DNA from 3 places in the Kitasatospora sp. CM 4170 genome. Region 2 is predicted to be linked to each of the others. Evidence: predicted binding sites of a transcription regulator. Region 2 holds the regulator's gene; each other region holds the start of a gene.
What was found. The regulator HrcA, encoded in region 2, represses chaperone genes, less so after heat shock. The targets are predictions, from matches to a motif close to TTNGCACTCNGNNNNNCNGAGTGCNAA.
Positions count from the first base shown of each region.

Region 1: the regulator HrcA is predicted to act here: its motif matches at 940-966, upstream of RMN57_RS23025 (FmdB family zinc ribbon protein).
Region 3: the regulator HrcA is predicted to act here: its motif matches at 1,524-1,550, upstream of groL (chaperonin GroEL).

Region 1 is NZ_CP134877.1:5,372,144-5,374,408, forward strand. It holds gene RMN57_RS23025 (FmdB family zinc ribbon protein) at 620-928, opposite strand; gene RMN57_RS23030 (MFS transporter) at 1,099-2,265, opposite strand, start outside.
Region 2 is NZ_CP134877.1:3,317,527-3,319,791, reverse strand. It holds gene htpX (zinc metalloprotease HtpX) at 1-385, opposite strand, end outside; gene hrcA (heat-inducible transcriptional repressor HrcA) at 658-1,692, shown strand; gene dnaJ (molecular chaperone DnaJ) at 1,769-2,265, shown strand, end outside.
Region 3 is NZ_CP134877.1:5,180,542-5,182,806, reverse strand. It holds gene groL (chaperonin GroEL) at 1-1,367, opposite strand, end outside; gene RMN57_RS22170 (cold-shock protein) at 1,760-1,963, opposite strand.

The DNA of each region.
Region 1 (2,265 bases), 2.1 Mb from region 2:
ACAGGCCCGCCCGCCCGGGTCCGAGCGCCAGCGCCGCGGCCACCGCGAGCAGGACGAGCGCCGGCGCCGCGGGCCGCTGCCACAGGACCCGCCGGAGCCGGTGGAGCCGGCCGCCTCCGCGCCGGATCGGCGGGAACGGCGGCACCTCCCGGCGGGGTGGGACGGTCGGCGCCGGGAGCGGCAGCGGGGACCGGCGGGGGACGCTCGCGGCCGTGGTCGTCATGGGGCACCGCCCGGGTGGGTCGCAGGGCGCCGGCCCGGGTTCGCCGGGCCGGCCTCTCGCGCACACTCTGGGCCGCCCGTCGGCGGTCGGGAAGCCTTGTCCCCAGACCTGTGGAAAACCCGGGCCTGTGGACAACCCCGTTCACCCGTGGGGGTGGCTGCCGGCCGGCCCGATTGACGCCGTCGGCCGGCGTAGCACCGTCGGGCCCGGCCGCAGCGCCGCAGGGCTCGTGCAGCGCCGCAAGGCCCCGTGCAGCGCTGCAAGGCCCCGTGCAGCGCCGCAAGGTCCGCGGAACGCCGCAAGGCCCGCCGGTCGCGCGTCTGCGCGGGCCCGGCGGGCCTTGCGGGAAAACGTGTGGGCCGGTCTCGCTCGCTGCCGGCCCTACTCGGCTGCTGCCTACTTGGCGGTCGCCGGAGCGGGGCTCGCCGCGGGGGTCGAACCGCCCGAGGACGAGGCCGAGGAGGTCGACGACGAGCTCGACGAGCTCGACGAGGACGAGGAGCCCCCGCCCACCGTGGAGCTGGAGGAGGAGCGGCTGTCGGTCCGGTAGAAGCCGGAGCCCTTGAAGACCACGCCCACGGCCGAGAAGACCTTGCGGAGCTTCCCCTGGCAGTCGGGGCACGTGGTCAGCGCCTCGTCGGTGAACTTCTGCACCGCCTCCAGGCCGTTGCCGCACTCGGTGCACTGGTACTGGTACGTGGGCACTTGTCTTCCTCCTGGCACTCTCGCCTGATGAGTGCTAACGATGGTCAATGATGCGGCATTCCGCTGGATCAGTCCAGCGACTCCGATGTGAGATGAGTCGGCGGCCGGAACGGCGCCAAGGGCCGCCGGCCGCCGCGTGGCGCCGCTCGCGCCCCGGGTCCGCCCCCGTCTCAGCCCTTGGCCGCACCCACCAGCTGCCGGCTGCCGCCCCGCTCGCCGCTGCTCGCGACCACCGGGCTCGCCGAGCCCGGCGCGATCAGCAGGTGCCGCAGCGCGACCAGCGCGACCAGGCCCAGACCGGCGCCGGCCAGCGGCACCAGGAACCCGGCCGACGGGCCGTGGCCGTCGATCAGCCGGCCGGCCACCGTGGAGCCGATCGCCAGGCCCAGGCCGATGGCGCCGGTCAGCCAGGTGAAGGCCTCGGTCTTGGCGCCCTCCGCGACCAGCGTCTCGACCAGCGTGTAGCCGGTGATCAGGGTCGGCGCGATGGCCAGACCGCAGACCAGCCCGGCGACCGAGAGCGCGACCAGGTTGGGCATCGCCCAGAGCGTCGAGCACCCGAGCACCAGCAGTGCGTAGCTGGCGAGCATCCGGTGCCGGGCGGCCCGCCGCCAGGCGACCATGCCGTACAGCACGCCGGCCAGCATCGAGCCGCCGGCGAAGATCCCGTAGACGGTCCCGTTGGCCCCGGGCTGGCCGACCGACTCGGTGAAGGCGGTCACCGAGACCTGCATCGCGCCGAAGACGGTGCCCACGCCCAGGAAGGCGCCGGCCAGCAGCCGGACACCGGGCGAGGAGAGCGCGGAGACCCGGCGGGCGCCCGGCTGGTGCGGGTGCCGGGCCGGTGCGGTGGCGCGCTGGGCGGCGAAGGCGAGGCCGCCGACGACGGTCAGCGCGGCCTCGGCGATCAGGCCGGCGGAGGGGGTGACCGAGGTGGCGATGGCGCCGGCCAGCACCGGTCCGATCACGAAGGTGAACTCGTCGGTGACCGACTCGAAGGCGAACGCCGTGTTCAGCTTGGCCGGCGAGGCGCCCTCAGCGGAGAGCTTGGCCACCCAGCGGGCGCGGACCATCGCGCCGACCTGCGGCACGCTGGCGCCGGCCGGGGCGGCGGCGAGGAACAGGCTCCAGACCGGGGCGTGCCCCAGCGCCAGCGCGATCAGGGCGCCGACCGAGACCGCGTGCACCACCACGCTCGGGACCAGGACGGCCGCCTGGCCGTAGCGGTCGGCGAGCCGGCCGGTCTGCGGGCCGACGAAGGCCTGGGCGACGGCCGAGACCGCCGCGACGCTGCCCGCCGTGCCGTAGGAGCCGTGGGTGTCCAGGACCAGCAGGAC
Region 2 (2,265 bases):
TGGTGACGCACACCACGGCGTTCTGCGGGTTGCGGCCGGTCGCGAAGGCGTTCGGCATGTCGTTGTCGGCGACCGCCACCCGGGGCTTGGGCATGTCGGCGAGCGCGCAGAGCCGGTCGACGGCGCCGTGCAGCTGGGGGTACTGCTCGGGGGTCACCCGGTGGGCGCCCATCGCCCGCTCGGTGATCTTGTCGCTGAACCAGAACTGGGCGACGAACAGACCGCCGGAGATCAGCACGATCAGCGGCCAGGCGCCGCGCAGCAGGGCGATCAGCAGGCCGGTGAAGCCGACGTAGAGCAGGCCGATGAAGAACATCGTGGCGACCATCCGGCCGGTGAGGCCGCGGTCCGGTGCGAAGCGGGTGGGTTGGCCCGAGGTCGACATCGCTGTCCTCCGTTCGCCGTCTGCTGTCGATGCTCCCACCCGGACCGGCGCGGGGCATCATCCGGCGCGCGACCCGTCGCCGCGGACTGCGGGCAGGATCACCCCGGCCGGGCCGTTCCTGCCGTGGGACCCGGGCCTTACACTGGCAGGTACGGTTCTGGCACTCGTGTGTTCAGAGTGCCAAGACCGGGGTCGCCCGGTTCGGCCCGGAACATGCAGGTACGGAACACATGTCACAACGGACAACGTGCGAAGACGGAGGTGCGTGCCCCATGGCCGGTGAGGTCCGCCAGCTGGACGACCGCAAGCTCGCGGTGCTTCGCGCCATCGTCCAGGACTACGTGGGCACCGAGGAGCCGGTCGGCTCCAAGGCCCTGGTCGAGCGGCACAACCTCGGCGTGTCACCGGCGACGGTCCGCAACGACATGTCGGCGCTGGAGGAGGACGGCTACATCCACCAGCCGCACACCAGCGCGGGGCGGATCCCCACCGACAAGGGGTACCGCCTCTTCGTCGACAGGCTGGCCGAGGTCAAGCCGATGAGCGCGCCCGAGCGGCGGGCGATCCGGCACTTCCTGGACGGCGCGGTCGACCTCGACGACGTGGTCGCCCGCACGGTCCGGCTGCTCGCCCAGCTGACCCGACAGGTCGCGGTGGTCCAGTACCCCTCGCTGTCCCGTTCCACGGTGCGGCACATCGAGCTGGTGGCCCTGGCGCCGGGCAAGGTGATGCTCGTGCTGATCACCAACACCGGCCGGGTCGAGCAGCGGATGGTCGACTGCCCGGGCGCCGTCGGCGAGGTGGTCCTCGCGGACCTGCGCGCCAAGGTCAACACGCGGGCCGTCGGCCGGCGGCTGCCGGAGGTCCCGGGGCTGCTGGAGGACGTGCCGGCGCTCTTCGAGGCGGCCGACCGGCCGACCGTCACCACCGTCCTGGCGACGCTGTTCGAGGCGCTCGCCGAGCAGAACGAGGAGCGGATCATGCTGGCCGGCACGGCCAACCTGACCCGTTTCGGCCACGACTTCCCGCTCACCATCCAGCCGGTGCTCGAAGCACTGGAGGAGCAGGTCGTCCTGCTCCGCCTCCTGGGTGAGACCGCGGACGCCGGGATGACGGTGCGGATCGGCCGGGAAAACGCCTACGAGGGGCTCAATTCCACCTCGGTCGTCTCGGTCGGTTACGGTTCGGGCGATGAGAGCGTGGCCAAACTGGGTGTGATCGGTCCGACCCGGATGGACTATCCGGGCACAATGGGGGCGGTGCGAGCGGTGGCACGGTACGTCGGCCAGATCCTGGCCGAGTCGTAGGGAACGGCCGCCGTCAGAATTCTGACGGTGGTCCCAGTCGCAGGCACTTCTACAGGCGGAACAAGCGGAGCATTTGGTGGCCACGGACTACTACGCGGTACTCGGCGTCCGACGGGATGCGGGGCAGGACGAGATCAAGAAGGCGTTCCGGCGCCTGGCACGCGAACTGCACCCGGACGTCAACCCGGACCCGAAGACGCAGGAGCGGTTCAAGGAGATCAACGCCGCCTACGAGGTGCTCTCCGACCCGCAGAAGCGTCAGGTCTACGACCTCGGCGGGGACCCGCTGTCCCCGAACGGCGGCGCGGGCGCGGGCGGCTTCGGCGCCGGCGCGGCGGGCTTCGGCTTCTCCGACATCATGGACGCCTTCTTCGGCGCCGCCTCCGGCCAGCGCGGACCGCGCTCGCGGACCCGGCGCGGCCAGGACGCCATGATCCGGCTGGAGATCACCCTGGAGGAGGCCGCGTTCGGCACCACCAAGGAGCTCCAGGTCGACACCGCCGTCACCTGCACCACCTGCAGCGGTGAGGGCGCCGCGCCCGGCACCTCCGCGCAGACTTGTGACATGTGCCG
Region 3 (2,265 bases), 1.9 Mb from region 2:
CCGGCGTTGGTCGCGATCTGCTTGATCGGGGCCTCCAGCGCGACCTTGACGATGTTGGCACCGGTGGCCTCGTCGCCGTCCAGCTCCAGCTTGTCGAAGGCGACACCGGCCTGCAGCAGCGCGACGCCACCACCGGCGACGATGCCCTCCTCGACGGCGGCCTTGGCGTTGCGGACGGCGTCCTCGATGCGGTGCTTGCGCTCCTTGAGCTCCACCTCGGTGGCCGCGCCGGCCTTGATGACGGCCACGCCGCCGGCCAGCTTGGCGAGGCGCTCCTGGAGCTTCTCGCGGTCGTAGTCCGAGTCGCTGTTCTCGATCTCGGCGCGGATCTGGTTCACGCGGCCCGCGACCTGCTCGCTGTCGCCGCCACCGTCGACGATGGTGGTCTCGTCCTTGGTGATGACCACCTTGCGGGCGGTGCCCAGCAGGTCGATGCCGGCGTTCTCCAGCTTGAGGCCGACCTCCTCGGAGATCACGGTGCCACCGGTGAGGATGGCGATGTCGCCGAGCATGGCCTTGCGGCGGTCGCCGAAGCCCGGGGCCTTGACGGCGACGGACTTGAAGGTGCCGCGGATCTTGTTCACGACCAGGGTCGACAGGGCCTCGCCCTCGACGTCCTCGGCGATGATGACGAGCGGCTTGCCGCTCTGCATGACCTTCTCCAGCAGCGGGAGCAGGTCCTTGACCGAGCCGATCTTGGAGTTGGCGATGAGGATGTAGGGGTCCTCGAAGGTCGCCTCCATCCGCTCCAGGTCGGTGGCGAAGTAGGCCGAGATGTAGCCCTTGTCGAAGCGCATGCCCTCGGTGAGCTCCAGCTCCAGACCGAAGGTGTTGCTCTCCTCGACGGTGATGACGCCTTCCTTGCCGACCTTGTCCATGGCCTCGGCGATGAGCTCGCCGATCTGGGTGTCGGCGGCCGAGATGGAGGCGGTGGAGGCGATCTGCTCCTTGGTCTCCACGTCCTTGGCCTGGGCCAGCAGCTGGTCGGAGACGGCCGCGACGGCCTTCTCGATACCGCGCTTCAGGGCCATCGGGTTGGCGCCGGCGGCGACGTTGCGCAGACCCTCGCGGACGAGCGCCTGGGCCAGCACGGTGGCGGTGGTGGTGCCGTCACCCGCGACGTCGTCGGTCTTCTTGGCGACCTCCTTGACGAGCTCCGCGCCGATCTTCTCGTAGGGGTCCTCGAGCTCGATCTCCTTGGCGATGGAGACACCGTCGTTGGTGATCGTGGGGGCGCCCCACTTCTTCTCCAGCACGACGTTGCGGCCCTTGGGGCCGAGCGTGACCTTCACTGCGTCGGCGAGCTGGTTCATGCCACGCTCAAGGCCGCGGCGAGCTTCCTCATCAAAGGCGATGATCTTGGCCATCAGAAGTGGTCCTCCGGGACACGGTCGACTGCTCGGACCAAGGGGTGCCCGCGACGGACGGCCCTGGTGTGCGGGGGTCCTTTCCCCTACCGCTCCCGGGGGCCTCACCGACCCGGTCCGCTGTCACTCTCACGCTGTGAGTGCTAACGCCAATGATTAGCACTCCGGGTAGGCGAGTGCAAGCCCAATCGCCAACCCGCGAGCCGCGCCGCACCCCCGCGCCGCGCTCGCACCGGGCCCGCCGACGGGCCCGGACCGCGCCCCGCGGCCGGCCCGCACCCGCGCCCCCGCACACGGCGGCGGGCCCGCACGACACGTGTCGTGCGGGCCCGCCGCGAAGCAAGAGGTGCACCAGCCGATGGGCCGAGCCGAACTCCTGGGTGTCGGAAAGGTCAGACCGCCGCGCGGACCATGTCCGCCTGCGGGCCCTTCTGCCCCTGAGAGATCTCGAACTCGACCCGCTGGCCCTCCTCAAGGGTGCGGTAGCCGTCCATCTGGATCGCGCTGTAGTGGACGAAGACGTCCGCACCACCGTCGACCGCGATGAAGCCGTAACCCTTCTCCGCGTTGAACCACTTGACGGTGCCCTGAGCCATTCCGAACTCCCCTAGTGCTGTGCTGGCCCTTCACGCGCCCGCGGGTCTGCGGGTGCGGGTCTGGTTGAGGCCGGCCCGGGGAACCCCCCCTGGGCACAGCCGTGCACGCCGCAATCCCCGCCGAGACCACCGAACGGCGTCCGGTGCACGGGCGATTGCGTCGACCGCGGCTGAATGTATCCGGATCGACGCCCTCTGCAACAGGCCCAATCGCCGTGAATTCACCGGGCCCGCCAAGGGGCAGATCCGACGGAATCGGAAGGAACGTCGCAATTCACGCCGGACATAGCGGACGAATTACC